DNA from 3 places in the Salipiger sp. ABF4_146 genome. Region 3 is predicted to be linked to each of the others. Evidence: riboswitches for the same ligand, from Rfam matches in the RefSeq annotation. Region 3 holds a riboswitch; each other region holds the start of a gene.
The links. A riboswitch is a leader RNA that binds a small molecule or an ion and turns the genes downstream of it on or off. The one in region 3 is predicted to bind cobalamin.
Positions count from the first base shown of each region.

Region 1: linked by a shared signal. The riboswitch ahead of ACXAJT_RS24425 (TonB-dependent receptor plug domain-containing protein) and the one ahead of nrdH (glutaredoxin-like protein NrdH) in region 3 are both predicted to bind cobalamin.
Region 2: linked by a shared signal. The riboswitch ahead of ACXAJT_RS10440 (5-methyltetrahydropteroyltriglutamate--homocysteine S-methyltransferase) and the one ahead of nrdH (glutaredoxin-like protein NrdH) in region 3 are both predicted to bind cobalamin.

Region 1 covers NZ_JBSWYX010000027.1:31,272-38,016, forward strand. The annotation lists gene ACXAJT_RS24405 (ABC transporter ATP-binding protein) at 1-613, shown strand, start outside; gene ACXAJT_RS24410 (ABC transporter permease) at 610-1,938, shown strand; gene ACXAJT_RS24415 (cupin domain-containing protein) at 2,066-2,500, opposite strand; gene ACXAJT_RS24420 (LysR substrate-binding domain-containing protein) at 2,709-3,629, shown strand; cobalamin riboswitch at 3,729-3,934, shown strand; gene ACXAJT_RS24425 (TonB-dependent receptor plug domain-containing protein) at 4,048-5,880, shown strand; gene ACXAJT_RS24430 (ABC transporter substrate-binding protein) at 5,880-6,707, shown strand; gene ACXAJT_RS24435 (FecCD family ABC transporter permease) at 6,704-6,745, shown strand, end outside.
Region 2 covers NZ_JBSWYX010000006.1:93,521-100,265, reverse strand. The annotation lists gene ACXAJT_RS10450 (TonB-dependent siderophore receptor) at 1-1,937, shown strand, start outside; gene ACXAJT_RS10445 (MFS transporter) at 1,883-3,157, shown strand; cobalamin riboswitch at 3,277-3,486, shown strand; gene ACXAJT_RS10440 (5-methyltetrahydropteroyltriglutamate--homocysteine S-methyltransferase) at 3,617-4,750, shown strand; gene ACXAJT_RS10435 (LysR family transcriptional regulator) at 4,762-5,676, opposite strand; gene xdhA (xanthine dehydrogenase small subunit) at 5,836-6,745, shown strand, end outside.
Region 3 covers NZ_JBSWYX010000008.1:5,224-11,968, reverse strand. The annotation lists gene nrdF (class 1b ribonucleoside-diphosphate reductase subunit beta) at 266-1,240, opposite strand; gene nrdE (class 1b ribonucleoside-diphosphate reductase subunit alpha) at 1,352-3,475, opposite strand; gene nrdI (class Ib ribonucleoside-diphosphate reductase assembly flavoprotein NrdI) at 3,460-3,873, opposite strand; gene nrdH (glutaredoxin-like protein NrdH) at 3,893-4,114, opposite strand; cobalamin riboswitch at 4,212-4,412, opposite strand; gene ACXAJT_RS12780 (asparaginase) at 5,005-5,997, shown strand; gene ACXAJT_RS12775 (alkaline phosphatase D family protein) at 6,090-6,745, shown strand, end outside.

The DNA of each region.
Region 1 (6,745 bases), on a different contig from region 3:
GCCCAGCCTCCACGTGCCCGCCGGCGCGCTGATCGGCATCCGCGGCGCCTCTGGCGCTGGCAAATCCACCTTGCTCTACGCCCTTGCCGGACTGCTGGAGCGGGCAGACGGCGCCATCTGCTGGGGCGAGACCGAGCTGCTGGCGCAGAGCCCCGAACGCCGCGCCCGTTTTCGCGCATCCAACATCGGCATGATTTTCCAAGACTTCCTTCTCTTCGAAGAGCTTGGCGCATTGGACAACGCGGCGCTCACCGCGCTCTTCCATCCCCGCGCCGAACGCAGCGCCCTGCGCCAACGTGCCGCCCAGCGCCTCGCCGCGCTTGGCCTCGCCGACACCGACCGGCGCGTCACCAGCTTCTCCGGCGGCGAACGTCAGCGGGTGGCCATCGCACGGGCCATGGCCGCCGAGGCGCCGGTGCTGTTGGCCGACGAGCCGACGGCAAGCCTTGACCGCCCCAACGCCGACCGGCTGATCGACGATCTGGTGCCACTTGTGCGCAGGCAGGGCACGACGCTGATCGCCGTCAGCCACGATGCCGCCCTGCTGGCACGCATGGACCGGGTTCTGACCATCGCGGACGGGCGGCTTGTGCAGGACGAGGTGGCGGCATGAGGCTGCTCTGGGACTCTCTGCCGGCGCTGGCGCAAGACATTATGCTTCTGATCCTGCTGCTGCTGCCCGCACTGATCACCGGCGCGTTGGTCCTGCGCGGCTACGCGCCTTGGCCGCTGCTGCGTGGCTTTCTTGGGCGGTTTCGCACCAGCGCCGCGCTCTTTGTTCTGCTCATCGCCATCTCGGTTGGCATGGGCGTCGGACTTCTGGCGCAGGAACGCGGGCTGCGCCATGGCACCGCGCAGGCTGCCGACAAGTTCGACCTCATCGTCGCTGCGCCGGGCAGCGAACTCACTGCGCTTTTCGCATCGGTGTTCCTGCAGCCGTCCGACATGGCGCTCATCTCGGGGCCTGCCTACGCAGAGATCGAGAACCACGAACACGTGTCCATTGCCGCGCCGCTGGCCTTTGGCGACAGCTACGGAACTGCGCCAGTGGTGGGCACCACGGCGCAGTTCCTGCGTCATCTTTCGGAGGATCGGATCGAAGGCAGGCTCTGGGAGGACCACACCGAAGCGGTGGTCGGTGCGCTTGTCCCGCTGGAGATCGGCGCGCGGTTCACCCCAGCACATGGAGTCGGCGATGCCGCCGATGCAGACGCGCACGGCGGCGATCACGACCACGACGGCGGCATCAGCGTGACCGGGCGCATGGCCGCCACCGGCACGCCTTGGGACCGGGCAATCCTTATACCCGTCGAATTCGTCTGGGAAGTCCATGGCCTTGCCAACGGCCATGCGCCGGAGCGAGAGGCGCAAATCGGCCCGCCCTTCGATCCCGAGTATTTTCCCGGCACCCCTGCGGTGGTGATCCGCTCGAACGAGCTTTGGGCGAACTATGCCCTGCGCTCGGAGTTCACCCGCGACGGCGAGACGATGGCCTTCTTCCCCGGAGCCGTATTGGCCGGGCTTTACCGGGTGATGGGCGATGTCCGGCAGGCGATGTCGCTGATGGCGCTGGTCACGCAGGTGCTGGTTGCCGCGTCGGTTCTGCTGGGCCTGTTCATACTCACGCGCCTGTTCCGTCGCCAGATCGCGCTGCTCCGCGCACTCGGGGCGCCGCGCCGCTTTGTCTTTGCCACGGTCTGGGCGTTCAGCGCGGCGCTGCTGCTGAGTGGTGCGGTGCTGGGCCTGGGCGTCGGCTGGGGCGCGGCACAGCTGCTCTCGAAGCTGGTCACGGCGCGCACCGACATCGCCATTTCCGCGCCGCTGGGATGGGGCGAGCTGCATTTCCTCGCCGGCTTCGTGTCGGTGACCATGCTACTATCGCTGCTGCCCGCCGCCGTGGTGCTGCGCCAGCCGGTGGTCGACGGACTTCGCAGCTGAACGGGCCGCCTTTCGGGGCGGCCCGAGATATATAGCGGCGACGAATTGAGGGAAGCGCGCTGGCAGGGAGCAGAATTGTACCGGCGCGCTCCCGGCGAGGGCCGCATTGGCCCTCGCAGCCCGCGGGCTACTCCACTTTCGCGATGTCGCAGACCAGAGCGGTCGCCGGAGCATCGCTGCGGTTGTAAACCCAATGCACAGTATCCTCCTTCTCAGGAAAGGTGCCGAGGCTGGCGGACTCAAAGGTCCGTTCCCCCGAGGGCCGGCCTTCGACCCACGCGCCATCGATGACCGTGACGATCCCCGGACGCTCGGCATGGCCGTGTTCGGCGATCTGTCCCCCCGGCGCGATCTCGATCGCCCGCATCCGCAGCGTGTACCCCTCCAGACCGATGGTCGCTGCCATGGTCTCGGCTGGCAATTCCTCGAGCAGATCCACGGCAAGGCCCGCGTGTTCGGACGGCCCGGACATCTGCGCGAGCGCGATAGGCGCGGAGACGGCGGCGGCGCCAACGATGGCGCACAGCGCACCGGTGGGTATGACCTGAAGATGACGCGGCATGGTGAACTCCCTTATTCAAAAGATTTTTTGGTATGACCCGACGCTAGCAGCCCCAAGCGCCCCCGCCGAATGCGTCTTTTTCAATGAAGGTTGAAAGGGATTCAGGCGCGCCCCAGACATCCGGCACAAACCGGAATTTTGTCCCGCCGGGCGGGCATGTTAGTCTGACCCGACATCCGCGACGACGCAGACCGGAGGGCGCCGCCACATGGCACGGAAACTTCCCCCCTTTGCAGCGGTACGAGCGTTCGAGGCGGTCGCGCGACATCTGAGCGTCACCGCCGCAGCCGAGGAACTCTGCCTCAGCCCCTCGGCGGTGAGCCATCAGATCCGCGCGCTGGAAGGCTATTTCGACACCGCGCTCTTCGAGCGCAGCGGCAACAGGCTTGCGCTGACTCTGACCGGCCGCGCCTATGCAGGCAAGATGACCCGGCTGTTGGACGCGTTCGACGAGTCGACACGCGCAGTGCGGGAGGCGGGGCATCGCCCCTTCCGTGTGCTCTCGACCCCGGGGTTCGCCGCGCGCTGGCTCGTCCCCCGGCTCGACCGTCTGAGCTTTGGCGACCGTGTGCGGCTGCGGGTGTCCGACGGCGCCCCCTCCCTCGACTTTGCCTCGAACGACGCCGATCTTGTGATCCAATGGGCGGATGATCCGGTGTCGGGCGTGGTGACGCTACCGCTGATGCAATCGGGGCGCTACCCGGTGATCAGCCCGGAACTGCGCGACCGTGAAGGCGTGAGCGAACCCGCCGACCTTGCCCGGCTGACGCTGATGCATGACGAAACGATGGATGCATGGGGCAGTTGGTTCGAGGCCGCCGGACTTTCGCCGCCGGTGTTTCCCCGTGGCCCCACCTTCCCCAATTGCGAGCTCGCCACCACCGCCGCCGAACGTGGCCAAGGGGTTGCGCTGGCCTATGATGCGGTGGTGCAGGGCACTTTGCGCGAAGGCCGGTTGGTGCGCCTCTTCGACACCGTGGTGATGCCCTTCGTGATCTACTCGGTGGCCTTCCCCGAGGCCCGTGGCGACGATCCGATGATCCGCGAATTTTCCGACTGGATCCACGCCGAGGTTGATCGCGAGGGGTTTGCGCCGCAGGCGCACAGCCCAGAACGCGCAGGATACTGAAGGCCGCCCCGCCGCGCGCACCGCCCGGGCCGCGACATCTGGCCGCTGATTTCACAGCCCTTGACCGTTTGTGATTGTTGCGCGGCGGGGGGCAAGTCGCTATTCGGTGGCTGCTTCGGTTCCGGGCGGCCTGCCGCTCGGTGAATAGGGAATGCGGTGCGGGCCACGGCCCAACTCCGCGACTGCCCCCGCAACTGTAGGCGGAGAGCGAGGCCGGACCATGTCACTGCTCCTTTCGGGGGCGGGAAGACCCGGCGAAGCTGTGACCCGCAAGTCAGGAGACCTGCCGAAGCCGATCACCCAGTCCCGGTGCGGGGAGCGCCGCGGGCAACGGACCTTCCGTAGAGGTGGCATCACGCTAACCGTCTGCGGAGGGACGAGTCCCTTCCCGCGACATATAAAGAACGGAAAAGGGACCATGAAGCGACCCACCCTATTCGGCCTGCGCGCCGCCACTGCCCTTACGGCAGTCAGCCTCTCCGGCGCGGCCTTCGCGCAGGATGGCTATGATCTTGGCACCATCACGCTGAGCGCCAACCGCGGCGAAAGCACCGAACTCGAGCGCAGCGGCGCGACGGTGGAGGTGATCACCAAGCAGGACCTCGACCAGACCGGCGAGACCCGCGTCGCCGACTACCTCGCCAGCCTGCCGGGGATCAGCGTCACCACCAACGGCGGTATCGGCACCAACACCGCGCTGCGCATTCGTGGCGCCAGCGGCCAGTACATCGGCGTCTACATTGACGGGATCAACGTCAACGACCCTTCGGGCACGCAGATGGAGTATGACTTCGGCGCGCTGACCACCACCGACATCAGCCGCATCGAGGTGCTGAAGGGCTCGCAATCGGCGCTTTACGGCTCCGAGGCGATCGCCGGGGTGATCAACATCACCACCGCGCGCCCGACCGAGCCGGGCCTGAGCCAGAACATCGCCGCCGAATACGGCAGCTACAACACCCGCAAGCTGAGCTACAACCTCGGCTATCTGGGCGAGCGCGGCAGCTTTGCCACCACCCTGAGCCGGGTTGAAACCGACGGGTTCTCTGCCGCCGACGAGAACGACGGCAACGACGAGGCGGACGGGCACGAATCCACCCGCCTCAGCTTCGCGGGGGATTACGCGCTGACCGACACGGTCACACTGGGCGCTTCGGGCTTCTGGCAGGAAACCGAAACCGAGTATGACGAAAGCTACCCGGTGCTTGCCGATGGCACACATGACGAGTTCACGGAAAGCGACCAATACGGCTTGCGCGGGTTTGCCCGCGTCGACGCAGGCGCGCTCAGCCATGAATTTTCGGCGCAGTACTTCGAGAATGACCGGTCGAGCTGGGGCGATGGCATTGAGTACCCGTTCTTCGGGCAGCGCTGGACGCTGGGCTACCAAGGTCAGGCAGAATTGTCGGCCACGACGCTCACCTTCGGCGCCGACGCCACGCGTGAGAGCTATGAGAACGAGGCGGACGACGGCGATCAGGACACCTACGGCATCTGGGGCCAGGCCAACTGGCACCTGTCGGAGCAGCTCGAGCTGGTGACCGCCCTGCGCCATGACGACCATTCCGACTTCGGCGGCAAGACCACCGGCCGCGTCTCGCTGGCCTATCTGCCCAGCGACGATGTGACCCTGCGCGCCAGCGTCGGCACCGGCTTCCGCGCGCCGTCGCTTTACGAGCGCTACAACGGCTACGCGGGCAACCCCGACCTCGAAGCGGAAACCTCGCTCAGCTACGAGCTTGGCGCCGAGAAGCGCTTCGAGAGTGGCAAGATCGCCGCCACGCTGTTCCGGACCGAGATCACCGACCTGATCGACTACAACTACGACACCTACGCCTACTCTCAGGTCGACGGGACAAGCTGGATGCAGGGGCTTGAGCTTTCGGCGGGCACGCAAATCACCGATCGGTTTGGCCTCGCCGCGGCCTACACGTGGACGGACAGCGAAGACGCCGGAACCGGTGATCGGATGACCCGCGTCCCACTGCATGATCTGGCGCTGACGCTGGATGCCGAGTTCACCGACGCGTTCCGCGGCGCGCTGCGCGTGCGCCATGTGGCCGGGGTCGAAGACACCAACGCCTCGCTGCCCGACTACACCGTCGCCGACATGAACCTGCGCTACGCGCTGAGCGGCAGCGCCGAACTCTATCTGCGGGTCGAGAACCTCTTCGACGAGCAGTATCAGACGGTGACCGGCTACGGCACGTCCGACCGCGCCGCCTACTTCGGCGTCCGGGGCAGCTTCTGATGTTGCGGCGCGCGCTGGTTTGCCTGAGCCTTGCCACCGCCCCGCTTGCGGGCGCGGCGGAGGAGGCGACGGGCACAGCACCGGCGCGCGTCGTGTCGATGAACCTCTGCACGGATCAACTGGCAATGCTGCTTGCTGGGCCGGGGCAACTCGTGTCGGTTTCCCATCTCGCGCAAGACCCACACAGTTCCGCCATGGCCGAGCAAGCGCGCGGCTATCCCGCCAACCACGGGCAGGCCGAGCAAATCTGGCTGCTGAGCCCCGATCTGGTGCTCTCGGGCAGTTTCACCGCACAGGCGGCGGTACAAATGCTGCGCCGTCTGGGCACCGAGGTGCTGACGCTGCCCCCCGCCTATTCACTCGACGACGTGCCCGATCGCATCCGCAGCGTCGGCAAGGCGCTGGGGCGCGAGCCGCAGGCCGAGGCGCTGATCGCCGAGTTCGAGGCACGGCTGACGGCACTGCGCGACGAGACCACACAGCACCCTTCGGCAGCGCTCTATTACGCCAATGGCTACACCACCGGGGACAACACGCTCGCCGGGGAGATCCTGCTAGCCGCCGGGTTCGACAATATCGCCGGTCCCGGCGGCGGCGGTCACCTGCCGCTCGAGGCGCTGGCCATGGCGGACCCCGACGCACTGATCACCGCCCGGCCCTACCCCGGCGCTTCGCGGTCCGAGGAAATCCTTGAACACCCGGTGCTGCGGCAAATCCGCGAGGCACGCGCCGGGCACACGATGACCGGCAGTGACTGGATCTGCGGCACCCCGCACGTGCTACGGGCGATCAACGACCTGAGCGACTTCCGCAAGGAGATCAAATGATCCGCGCCCTCGCGCTCCTTCTGCCGCTGGTGCTGGCC
Region 2 (6,745 bases), on a different contig from region 3:
GGCAGGCAACGCGCGTCGACACGCCCATCCGCGACATCCCGCAGGCGATCGGCACGGTCACGCAGGACCAGATCGAAGACCAGCAGCCGCGCACCCTTCTGGACACGCTGGGCTATTCCGCTGGCACCAATGTGTCGAACTTCGGCTACGACAGCCGCTATGACGCGGTCTACATCCGCGGCTTCGCATCTTATTACAACGGGCTGTTCCGCGACGGGCTGCGGCAGGCCAACGGCCCCTCTGCATGGTATCGCAACGAGCCCTACACCTTCGAAGGCGCCGCCATTCTCAAGGGGCCGTCGTCGTCCATGTATGGCGTCAGCGGCGCCGGCGGCATCGTCAACGTGATCTCCAAGCGCCCGAAGGAAGAGGCCTTCCGCGAGTTGCAGTTCACCCTCGGCACCGAAGAGCGCAAGGAACTGGCCTTCGACTTCACCGGACCGCTGGACGAGGCGGGCCGGGTGACCTACCGCCTGACCGGGGTGACGCGCGACGCGGACACGCCGCTGGATGGCTATAAGGACGATCTCAACCTGATCGCCCCGGCGCTGCGCTATGAGATCACCGAAGACACGCGCATCACCCTGCTGTCGGAATACGCCGAAGGCGTGCGCGGCGGCACCGCCTCTTACTACAACCCCAGCTATGGCGAGGCGTCTGACCTCTACGTTGGCGATGACGACTACAATGACTTCGTCAACACCCAGTGGCGCATCGGCTACGAGGCCGAACATGATTTCAACGACGCGCTGACCCTGCGCCAGAAGCTGCGCTATTCCGAGGTCGACGCGGACATGGAATACAGCGGCGTCTACGCCACCGAAGCGGGGCTGGGCCGCTACTGGGGCCACTACGTCGAAGATGCTGAAAACCTCGCCATCGACACGATGCTCGAAGGCCGCTTCACCACCGGGCTGGCAAGCCACACGGTGGTCGGCGGCTTTGATTTCTCGCGTTCGTCCTATGACGCGGAATATGCCTTGGGCTACACCTCGGCGGATGCGACCGATGACATGGACCTGCCGTATTACAACGGGCAGGACATGGAACAGCGCGGCATCTACCTGCACGACCAGATCGTCGCGGGCGACTGGACCGTGTTCCTCAGCGGGCGCTACGATTGGGTCGACATCACCACCTTCGACGCCAACGAGAACGGCAGCGACAGCGAGGCCGAGGGCTTTTCGGGGCGCATCGGCGTAAGCTACGCGGTCAATTCGCAACTGTCGGTCTTCGGCAACCTCTCCAGCTCCTTCGTGCCGGTCACCGGGGTGGTCTATTCCGATCCCACCGATCCCGACAGCGCCAGCACCGCCGATCCCACCCGCGGTCTGCAGAAAGAGCTTGGGCTGAAGTACCAGCTGCCCGGCACCCAGAGCCTGATCACCGCGTCGCTGTTCGACATCCGGCAGGAAGACGGGGTGGTGTTCCAGACCGTCGACGCCACCGCCTTCGACGGTCTCAATCAGGTGCAGGTGCCCTACGATCTGCGCTCGCGCGGGGTCGAGCTTGAAGGGCAGGTCAACTTCGGCAGCGGCTTCCGGATGACCGGGGCCTATACCTATCTCGACATGGAAATCGAGGAAGGCGCCACCGGCACCAAAGGCAACACGCTGTCGGCCACGCCCGAGCACAGCGCCTCTGTCTGGGGCTTCTATGAGCCCGAGACCGGCCCGCTGGCGGGCTTCGGCTTTGGCGGCGGTCTGCGCTACGTCGGCGAAAGCTGGGGCGACGACACCAACACCTTCAAGAACGACGACGCCACCTTCGTCGATCTGGCCATGTCCTACGATTTCGGCCAGCTGGGCTATGACAATCTGCAACTGAACGTGAACGTCAAAAACGCCTTCGACGTCGACGACCAGACCTGCAGCGCCGGCTATTGCTACCGCTACGAGGGCCGGACGGCGACGGCGAGCCTGCGCTACCGCTTCTGATGGCGCGGCAGACCACTTCAGGGCCGTGGGGCGTCGTCGGTGCGATCGGCGGCGTCTACATCGCGCAAAGCGTCATCGGCGGCGTCACATGGACGGGTCTGCCGGGCGTGCTGCGGGCGCGGGACCTGCCGCTCGACCAGATCGGTCTGGTCTCGGCCATCGTGCTGCCTTGGGCGCTGAAGTTCCTCTGGGCGCCGTGGATCGAACGCTACCGCCTGCCCGCGCGCGGGCGCGACCGCTCGACGGTGATCGTGCTGGCCGGCGCGGCGGTGGTGATCTCGGTGCTGCTGCTCATGGGTCTGATGGGACCGGTGCCGCTGCTACCCGTGCTTGCGGTGCTGATGATTGCCGCCTTCGCGACGGCGACGGTGGATATCGCCTGCGACGGCTACGCCGTGGACGCGCTGAAGCACACCCCCTACGGCTGGGGCAACGCCGCGCAGGTCGGCGGCGCCTACATCGGTGCGGCCATCGGCGGCGGTGCCTTCCTTGTTCTGGTCGACCGCTTTGGCTGGACCGCCGGGACATGGACCATGGCGGCGGTGATCGCGCTGCTGTGCGTGCCCTTCGCGCGTGTCGCCCGGCGCGGCGAAAGCCGCGAGCGCCCGCATCTGCCAAGCCTGCGCGCGGCGCTGGCCCGGCGCGAGGTGCGGCGGGGTCTGCTTGTTGCGGCGCTTTATGTGATGGCCCAGAAGACGGCGATGGGGATGTTCGGACCGTTCTTCATCGATGCCGGGTACGATCTGGCGCAACTGGGCATTCTGGCCGGGCTGGGCAGCGTCAGCTTGGGCTGTGCGGGCGCGGTGCTTGGCGGCGCTGTCGTGCGCCGCTTCGGGGCGCGGCACGTGCTGATCGCCGCCGTGCTGCTGCAGACCGCGATCCTCGCGGTGGTGGCATTGTCAGCTGACAATATTTGGCTGCCCGCACCAATGGTCGCGCCGGGCGCCATGGTGGCCAGCAGCGCCGTCATGGCCTTTGGATTCGTGGCGCTTTATGGCCAGTTCATGCGGTGGTCCGACCCGCGTCAGGGCGGCGTCGATTTCACCCTGTTCCAATGCATGGACGCGGGAGTGAGCATGCTGGCTGGCATGGGCGCCGGGGCCTTGGCCGAGCATCTTGGCTATGCGGCGTTCTTCGGCATCGCCTGCGCCCTGTCGCTGGCCATGTTGCCGGCGCTCTGGGGCGCGACGGCCCGCTCCGCCAAGGCGGCGCGGGGCTGACATGGACCGCCGGGGGCGATCTGCCGAAGCGCAGCCGCCCCCGGCGGTGAAGCCCGGTCATGTTTTTCATGAGAAGAATGGGCCCGCGCCCCGATTGACCGCGCCGCCGCCAACCCGCAAAACTCTTGGCGATTTCAGGTGCCGCAGAACGCTGCGGAGAATAGGGAATCCGGTGCGAGCCAATCCTCTTGGCAAGGCCCAAGTCCGGAACTGCCCCCGCAACTGTAAGCGGTGAGCCTGCCCGAGATGCCACTGGCGCCCTGCGCCGGGAAGGCCGGAGCCGGCGCTGATCCGCAAGTCAGGAGACCTGCCTGAAACGCTCACCTGTTCCGATCGCGGGGTGCGTATCGGGCGCGGTCTTTTCCGTAACGGTGACATTCCGCGCGCCCTGCTGTCCGCAAGGCGTATCCACTAGCAGGCACGCGGGCCACAGCCCGGTGCCGAACCGAAAGGCATGTCATGACGGCTCATGATCCCAAACTCACCGCCCGCCGCGCCCCCTTCCGCGCTGACCATGTCGGCTCGCTGCTGCGCCCCGATCCGGTGCGAAAGATGCGCGAGGCGGGCGTGCACGGCAAAGACCTGACCTATGTCGAGGACATGGCGGTGCGAGACCTCGTGGCGCTGCAGAAAGAGGCCGGCCTGCACGTCTTTACCGACGGCGAGGTGCGCCGCGCCTTCTGGCACTATGACTTCATGGGGATGCTCGACGGGCTCGACATGAAGCCGTCGCACAAGAGCCTGCCGTTCAAGTCCGAGCACAAGACCCCGCCGATCGCGCCGCATCTGACCGGGCCTCTGGATTTCCCCGACGACCATCCGATGCTGCGGCACTTCACATTCGTGAAGGACCTCGTGACGCCGCAGGACGGCATTGCCAAGATCTCGATCCCCGGTCCCTCGGCCTGCCATTTCCGGCTGGAGCCGGAGAACATCGCGCATGCGCCCTACCGCGATCCCGACCTGCTGTTCCACGACATCGCGCAGACCTACCGCAAGGCGGTGCAGGCGTTCTACGACGCGGGGTGCCGCTATCTGCAGCTTGACGACATCTTCTTTGCCTATCTCGGCGATCCCAAGCAGCGCGCGCAGCGCCGCGACATGGGGCAGGATCCGGACGCTCTGGTCAGCAAATACGCATGGATGCTGGAAGAGGCGATCAAGGACCGGCCCGCCGATATGATCATCGGCATGCACATGTGCCGCGGCAACTTCCGCTCGTCGCATGTGGCCGAGGGCGGTTATGACTTTGCCGCCGATGCGATCTTCAACCAGACCTCGGTGGACGTTTATTTCATGGAATACGACACCGAGCGCGCGGGCGGGCTTGAACCGCTGCGGCTGCTGCCGAAGGGCGACAAGCGGGTCATGGCGGGCTTCATCACCACCAAGACGCCGGGGCTGGAGAGCCTCGACTGGCTGCGGGCCAAGTTTGACGAGGCCGCGCGCTACGTCGACATGGATCAACTCGGTATCGCGCCGCAATGCGGCTTTGCCTCGACCGAGCACGGCAATGCCGTCACGCTGAGCGATCAGCAGCGCAAGCTCGAACTGGTGGTGAAGACCGCAGAGGCGATCTGGAACGACGCCTGAGCCGCCCTGCCCTACGGGTCCAGACCCGATATCTTTGCCCGCGCCGCATTGGCCATGTAGTCGACGAAGAGCCTGATTCTCGGGTCCTGCAGCTTGCGGTGCGGGAACAGGCATCCGAAGGTCGAGGGCATCGGCGGCGTTTGGGGCAGCACTTCGACCAGCGCGCCGCTTTTCAGGTGGCGCGCCACTTCCAGCCGCGGACGGTTGGCAATGCCCTGCCCCTCCAGCGCCCATGCGGTCAGCACGTCGCCGTCATCGGCATCGAACCGGCCAGCCACTTCCAGCCGCCGCAGCCCGGTCTCTGTCTGCAGTTGCCAGAAGTACTCGGGCGAACGGGGGTAGCGCAGCAGCAGGCAGTTATGACGCCCGCCCAGCAAATCTTCGGGCGTTTCCGGGGTGCCGCGCGCCTTTAGATAGCTGGGCGCGGCGCAGAGCACGCGTGGGCAGTCGTAGATTTGCCGCAGCTTGAAATTGGAATCCCGCGCCACACCGAGGAAGAAGGCCACATCCAGCCGCTCGGCCATCAGGTCGACCTGACGGTCCGACAGCCGCATCTGCACCTGCACCTCGGGGTAGGCCTCGGTGAAGGCGGGCACCAGCGGCGCGACGATCCGGCGCCCGATACCCAAGGGCGCCGTCACCCGCAGCGCCCCGCGCGGGGTTTCCGAGAAGTTGGCCACCACCGCCTCGGCCTCCTCCACCGAGGCAAGCACGGATTTCGCCTGATCGTAGAACACCCGCCCCACCTCGGTCGGGCTGATCGAGCGGGTGGTGCGGTTGAACAGCCGCACACCCAGGCGGCTTTCCAGTTCCTTGATCCGCTTGCTGGCCACCGCCGGGGTCAGGCGCAGGTCACGCCCGCCCGAGGTGATGCTGCCCAGTTCAACGACCCGGACAAACACCCGCAGGCTTTCGATATATTGCATTGGCCCTCTCCTTCGGCGCCCGGGATACTACGCTGCCTGCCGGAGTATTATAAACAATCTGTATAAAGTCCTTGGCGAAACCACGCGTATTCAGAACGAATACCTTCCGCTAGCGTCGCCTCCAATCACCCAGCCACATGCTCAGCCACGGAGGGATGCATGACGCACCGAAGCGAGATCCGCTTTCTGCTCAACGGACGGGCCGTGAGCCTGTCTCAGGTTCCGGCGACGCAAACGCTGCTCGACTTCCTGCGGCTGGATCGTCGCCTGACCGGCACCAAGGAAGGCTGCGCCGAGGGCGATTGCGGGGCCTGCACCGTGCTTGTCGGTCGCCTGCATGACGGTGCGCTGCGCTACGAGACGGTGAACGCCTGCATCCGCTTCACCGCCTCGCTCGATGGGTGCCATGTGGTGACCATCGAGCATCTTTCCGGCCCGGACAGCGCGCTACACCCGGTGCAGCGGGCGATGGTCGAGCATCACGGCGCGCAATGCGGCTTTTGCACGCCGGGCATCGTGATGTCGCTCTATGCGCTGTGGATGCAGACCCCGCAGCCGACCGAGACGCAGGTCGAGACCGCGCTGCAGGGCAACCTCTGCCGCTGCACCGGCTACGCGCCGATCATCCGCGCCGCCGTGGCGGTGAGCGAACATGGCACGCCAGAGGCGGATCATCTGATCGCAGTGCGCGATCGCGTGACGGAGGATCTGAGCGCCCTGCAAGATGGCCGCCGGGTCGAGATCGGCCCCGAGGACAACCGCGCCATTCTGCCCGCCGATCTGGATGATTTCGCCGACGTCTATGCCGCGCATCCGCAGGCGACGGTGATCGCGGGCTCCACCGATGTCGGCCTTTGGGTGACCAAGTTCCTGCGCCCGATCTCTCCCGCCATCTTCATCGCGCATCTGCCGGAGCTGAAGACGGTCGAGGTCACGCCGGAGGCGATCACCCTCGGTGCCGGGGTCAGCTATTCCGAACTCCAGCCGCTGATCGCCGGACACCTGCCGCATCTGAGCGACTACTGGGACCGCATCGCGGGCTGGCAGGTGCGCAACATGGGCACGATCG
Region 3 (6,745 bases):
ACAGAGCATAAGGCATTGATTTTTCAACACGGAAAGGTGACTTGCCTTCAAAGCAGGCGAAACCGGAAGAAACTAAGGGCCAATACGGCGCATCCTGAGGAAGATTGTTTAATATTGAACCGGTTTTCCCCGCGCGGATGCACAGAGCTTTGTGCGCGCATGCAGAGTAGGAAAATCGCCGCGCGTCGCCATGGCAACGCAAAGAAAACGCCGCGGGCAGCAAAGCTGCCCGCGGCGTTGCGGTGTACGGGGCGCCCTCAGCGCGTCAGAAGTCCCAGTCTTCGTCTTCGGTGGCCACGGCCTTGCCGATCACGTAGCTCGATCCCGAACCCGAGAAGAAGTCGTGGTTCTCGCTGTCGGGGCTCAGAGCCGCCAAGATCGCCGGATTCACCTCGGCCGCTTCGGGCGGGAAAAGCGCCTCGAAACCAAGGTTCTGCAAGGCTTTGTTCGCGTTATAGTGGAGGAAGGCCTTGACCTCTTCCGTCAGCCCGATGCCGTCATACAGTTCCTCGGTGTAGCGCGCCTCGATGTCGTAAAGCTCGAACAGCAGCGAGAAGGCATATTCCTTCAGTTCCGCCTTGCGCTCTTCGCTCTCGCGCTCGAGCGCGCGCTGGAACTTGTAGCCGATGTAATACCCGTGCACCGCCTCGTCGCGGATGATCAGGCGGATCAGGTCGGCGGTGTTGGTCAGCTTGGCGCGGCTCGACCAGTACATCGGCAGATAAAAGCCCGAGTAGAACATGAAGCTCTCAAGGAACACCGAGGCGATTTTGCGCTTCAGCGGATCGCTGCCAGCGGCATAGGTTTCCAGCACCGCGCGCGCCTTGGCTTGCAGATGCGGGTTCTCTTCCGACCAGCGGAACGCCTCGTCGACCTCACGGGTCGAGCACAGCGTCGAAAAGATCGAGCTGTAGCTGCGCGCGTGCACCGCTTCCATGAAGGCGATGTTGGTCAGCACCGACTCTTCGTGCGGGGTCTGCGCATCAGGCATCATCGCCGGCGCCCCCACAGAGTTCTGGATGGTGTCGAGCAGCGTCAGCCCGGTGAACACGCGGATGGTCAGCCGCTGCTCGGCCTCGGTCAGCGTCGCCCAGCTTTGCACGTCGTTCGACAGCGGCACCTTTTCGGGCAGCCAGAAATTGACGGTCAGACGGTTCCAGACCTCGAGGTCCTTCTCATCCTGCAGCCGGTTCCAGTTGATCGCCCGCGGCACGGCGGGGGAGGTGACACTGTCCTTCATCGGATCATCCCATTCACGGGCCCGCGGCCCTTTGTCGCCGGAGCGCCCCGCGCCCCTTTCATCTTTCCAAAAATACTCCGGGGGTGCGAGGGCAGAGCCCCCGCTGTCGCCTCAGAGCGTGCAGGACACGCAGCCCTGCACCTCGGTGCCTTCCAGTGCGGTCTGGCGCAGGCGCACGTAGTAGATCGTCTTGATCCCCTTCTTCCACGCGTAGATCTGCGCGCGGTTGATGTCCCGCGTTGTCGCCTCGGCGGGGAAGAACAGCGTCAGCGACAGGCCCTGGTCCACGTGCTCGGTGGCCGCCGCATAGGTGTCGATGAGCTTTTCCGGACCGATCTCATAGGCGTCGCGGTAATACTCGAGGTTCTCGTTGTTCATGAAGGCGGCCGGGTAGTAGACGCGCCCGATCTTGCCTTCCTTGCGAATCTCGATCTTCGACACGATCGGGTGGATCGAGGAGGTCGAGTTGTTGATGTAGCTGATCGAGCCGGTCGGCGGCACCGCCTGCAGGTTGCGGTTATAAAGCCCGTACTCCATCACGTCGGCCTTGAGTTGCTCCCAGTCGGCGCGGGTCGGCAACTGCGTATCTGCAAAGAGCTCGGTGACGCGCGGGCTCGTCGGCAGCCAGTCGCGGGTGACATATTTCTCGAAGAAACTGCCGTCGGCGTATTTCGACTTCTCGAACCCTTTGAAAGTCATGCCCTTTTCCCGCGCCATTGCGCAGGAGGCGCGCAGCGCGTGATAGGCCACTGCAGCGAAATAGACCGAGGTGAACTCGACCCCCTCGTCCGAGCCGTAATGCACATGCTCACGCGCGAGATAGCCATGCAGGTTCATCTGACCCAGCCCGATGGCGCGGCTTTCGTCGTTGCCGCGGCGGATCGAGGGTACGCTGTCGATGGCCGACATTTCCGACACGGCGGTCAGCGCACGGATCGCGGTCTCGATCGAGGTGCCGAAGTCCGGGCCATCCATGGTCTTGGCAATGTTCATCGAGCCAAGGTTGCACGAGATGTCGGTGCCCAGCTTGGAGTAGCTCAGGTCGTCGTTGAACTCCGACGCCTCGGCCACCTGCAGGATCTCCGAGCACAGGTTCGACATGGTGATGCGCCCGTCCACCGGGTTCATCTCGTTCACCGTGTCCTCGAACATGATGTAGGGGTAGCCGCTCTCGAACTGGATCTCGGCCAGCGTCTGGAAGAAGGCGCGGGCGTTGATCTTGGTCTTGCGGATGCGCTTGTCCTCGACCATCTCCTCGTATTTCTCGGTGACCGAGATTTCCGAGAAGGGCACGCCATAGACCTTCTGCACGTCATGCGGCGAGAACAGGTACATCGGCTCGTTGCGCTTGGCCAGTTCGAAGGTCACGTCGGGGATCACCACGCCAAGGCTGAGGGTCTTGATGCGGATCTTCTCGTCGGCGTTCTCGCGCTTGGTGTCGAGGAAGCGCAGAATGTCGGGGTGGTGCGCATTCAGGTACACCGCGCCAGCGCCCTGACGCGCGCCCAGCTGGTTGGCGTAGCTGAAGCTGTCTTCGAGCAGCTTCATCACCGGGATAACGCCCGAGGACTGGTTTTCGATGCCCTTGATCGGTGCGCCGGCCTCGCGGATGTTGGTCAGCATCAGCGCGACGCCGCCGCCGCGCTTCGACAGTTGCAGCGACGAGTTGATCGCGCGGCCGATGCTCTCCATGTTGTCTTCGATGCGCAGCAGGAAGCAGGAGATCAGCTCGCCCCGGCTCTTCTTGCCCGCGTTGAGGAAGGTCGGCGTGGCGGGCTGGAAGCGGCCCGACAGGATCTCTTCCATGAAGGACATCGCCAGCCCCTCGTCGCCGCGCGCCAGCGCCAGTGCCACCATCACCACGCGGTCCTCGTAGCGTTCGAGGAAGCGTTTCCCGTCGCGGGTCTTCAGCGTGTAGGAGGTGTAATACTTGAACGCACCAAGGAAGGTCGGGAAGCGGAATTTCTTGGCAAAGGCGGCATCCCAGATCTTCTGCAGGAAGCTCTGGTCGTATTGCGCCAGCACCTCGGCCTCGTAGTAGCCCTCGTCGACGAGGTAGCCAAGCTTCTCGGTCAGCGAGTGAAAGAACACCGTGTTCTGGTTCACGTGCTGCAGGAAGTACTGCCGTGCGGCCATGCGGTCCGCCTCAAAGCGGATGTTGCCGGCCTCGTCATAGAGGTTCAGCATCGCGTTGAGCGCGTGGTAGTCCAGCGTCTCGTTCAGGCGGTCAAGCATGGGGTCCCCCAGAAAGCGTCGAGCCCGTCGTTGACGCGGGCGAAATCCTTGGTCGTGCCCGCCAGCTCGAAGGAATAGAGCAGGGGGACATTGCATTTTTGCGCGATGACGCGGCCCGCAAGGGCGAAGGTCTCACCGAAGTTGCGGTTGCCGCCGGCGATCACGCCGCGCAGCAGCGCGCGGCGGGCCGGATCGTTGAGAAAGCGGATCACCTGTTTCGGCACCGCGCCTCGGCCTTCGCCGTCGGCGTAGGTCGGGCAGACCAGCACGAAGGGGTCCAGCGTGTCGGGCGTTGTCTCTTTCGGCGACACCGGAATGCGCGCAGCCACCCGGCCAAGGCCAGAGATGAAGCGCGCGGTGTTGCCGCTGGCAGACGAGAAATAGACGAGCCCGGACATGGCCGATCCCTCCGGGCGATCAGGAGGCGATGCGTGCGATCAGGTCGGGGCGGAAGCCCGACCAGTGGTCCTCGCCCGAGGTGACCACGGGTGCCTGACGGTAGCCCAGTTCGGTGACGCGGGCCATCGCCTCGGCATCCTCGGTGAGGTCGATCACGTTGTAATCGATGCCCTTGGCGTCCAGCGCGCGGGTGGTTGCGGTGCACTGCACGCAGGCGGGTTTCGAGTAGACGGTGATCATGCTCTTGCGTCCTCAGCTGTGAAGGTGGGGTCGCGCCGCCGCTCAGGCCCCGTGCCTGCCGCCGTCCGATCACGCCCCGAACCCTCCGTTCGTGGTCAATTCATTCCAGCTTCCGGCAGGTCTCCTGGCTTTGCGGGTCGTGGTTCCGGCCGCGCCTTCCCGGGACATCCCAGTGGCTCTCAGGGCCTTCACTCGCCGCTTACAGTTGCGGGGGCAGCACCGGAATCAGACCGGTTTCCCTCTTAGCGCCGCGCCGGGCCATCACCCGACTCGATGAACCGAAAGCAACTATATCTAGATCAGTTTGCCATGAGCCCGTCAACATACAGTTAGGGTTCAGCCGACGGGAAAACCCAAGATGATGTGCAATGCGGCAGTTGCACCACGCGTCGGCGCGGGTGCAAAAATTCTGCGCAGTGGGTCGATCTCTCCTTAAGAGCACATTCGTCCGACAACCGCCAGACACCCGGATCCGAGCCCGCCCTTGCAGCAATGCAGCCTTGGATCAGCATGTTGCGGCGTGCCCGGTTCTAAGACGCATTGGCACAGAAATCGCGCCCGGCAGGAGGGCTTGGAATGACGACAGAACAGGCCTCCGGCACCGCCATGCACAGACGTCAGGGCAGGCTTGCAGCCTTAGCGATTGTGAGCAAATGGAACGGTTAGTACATAGTGCTCACAGACGCGGAAACGCGCTACGGGATTTCCCGGGGTTTACTCCTCCTCCCTAAAGCCCCGGAAATCGGCGGCGACCCTTCTCCTCCTCCCTTGGGTCGCCGCCACTCCCCGTAACTTCCCATCCCAAGACTCTCTGACGCGCTCACTGGCATCTCCCCGCCAGACCGCCCATGCTGGCGCACAACAAGTTTTCCGCGTTCAAGGAGTCCCCCATGCCCCATATCGTTCTTGTCGCGACCGGAGGCACCATTGCCTCGTTTGCCCAGACCGAAGGCGGGCCGGTAACCGCAGGGCTCACCGGCGACGCGCTGCTGCAGAAGCTTCATGCGCCGCTTCCGGGGATCGAGGTCACCGTCGACAACCTTCCGGCTGCGGGAAGCAACGCGCTGACGCTTGCGACGGTCCACGCTTTTTGTCGGCACATCGACGCCCGCCTTGCCGAGCCCGGCGTGGACGGCGTGGTGGTCACCCATGGCACCGACACGATGGAGGAGAGCGCCTTTCTCGCTCGGCTGCTGGTGACCTCCGACAAGCCCGTGGTCTTCACCGGCGCGCAGCGCCACGCAGGCCAGCCCGACACCGACGGGCCGCGCAACATGCGTGACGCAATACTCACTGCCGCCGCGCCCGAGATGACCGGCATCGGCGCGGTGATCGTCTTCGAAGGCGACATCCATGGCGCGCGCTACGTCAGCAAGGTGCACAGCTCGCGCGTCGATACCTTCCGCTCGAACGGCCACGGCAAGCTTGGCGAGATCGACGAGGGGGAGGTGCATCTCTACTCGCGCCCGGCGCATCCGCGCCTCATCATCGACACGCCCTCACTCGATCCCGACGTCGAACTGGTGGCGCTGGGACTGGGCAGTACGCCGCGTTACCTTGAATGGGCGGGCGCCAATGGGGCCAGCGGCGCGGTGATCGAAGCCTTCGGCCGCGGCAATGCCCCCGCAGGCTTCGCCGAGGCGACGCGCAAGCTGGTCGCGGCGGGCCTTACGGTGATCCTCGCCACGCGCTGCCCCGAGGGACGCACCCGCGCCATCTACGGCTCCGACAGCGGTGGCGTGACCATGTGCGACGCTGGCGCGATCCTTGCCGGCGATCTGAGCGCTGCAAAGGCCCGGTTGCTGCTTGCCGCGCTGCTGCCAACCCTGCCCGAAGGCGCGGCGCGCACGGCCGCCGTCGCCGAGGCGATCGCAAAGGTCTGACCTGCTCGCCCGCGCGATTTTCCGCGCGGGCACGGGCATTTCCGCGGCGAATGCCTATCTCTTGCCATGGCAAGAACGAGCAGGACCCGCAGATGACCCAGTTTCCCGACCGGATCGGACCGATCCTCTATTTCCGCGCGGCGCTGCCCGACAGCCTACGCGTCGCGGCGCTGGTCGTGCGCCCCGAGGGCGAGACGCCGGGCGGGATCGACGTCGCGGGCCACGAAGTCGCGCCGCAACGTCTGGCGCAGACCGAGGGTCGGGCGGTCTGGCGCTACGATCTCACCCTGCCGCATGACGCGCCGCACTATACCTTTGAAGGCATGCGGCGCCGCGTGCAGACCGATCTGTCGGGCGACATGCGCATCGCTTTCGTCTCCTGCAACGGCGAAGAGCACGGCGATCTGGGGCGCGACGCAGGCGAGCGCAACGTGATGTGGCAGCGCCTGCTCGGCCAGCACCGCGACGCGCCCTATGCGCTGATGCTGATGGGCGGCGATCAAATCTATGCTGACGAAGCGACCGATGGTAACCCGCTCAGCGACGCATGGCCCGACGAGATCCCCGAAACCCCCACGCCCTCTGACTTGGCGGACCTCGAGCGCCACCTGCGCGCCCGCTTTTTCGAACGTTATCTGAGCGTATTCTCGGCGCCGGGCTTTGCCGAGGTCTCTGCCGAAGTGCCCGCGCTCTGCGTCTGGGACGACCATGACATCTGCGACGGCTGGGGCTCGCTGCGTCGCGAGGC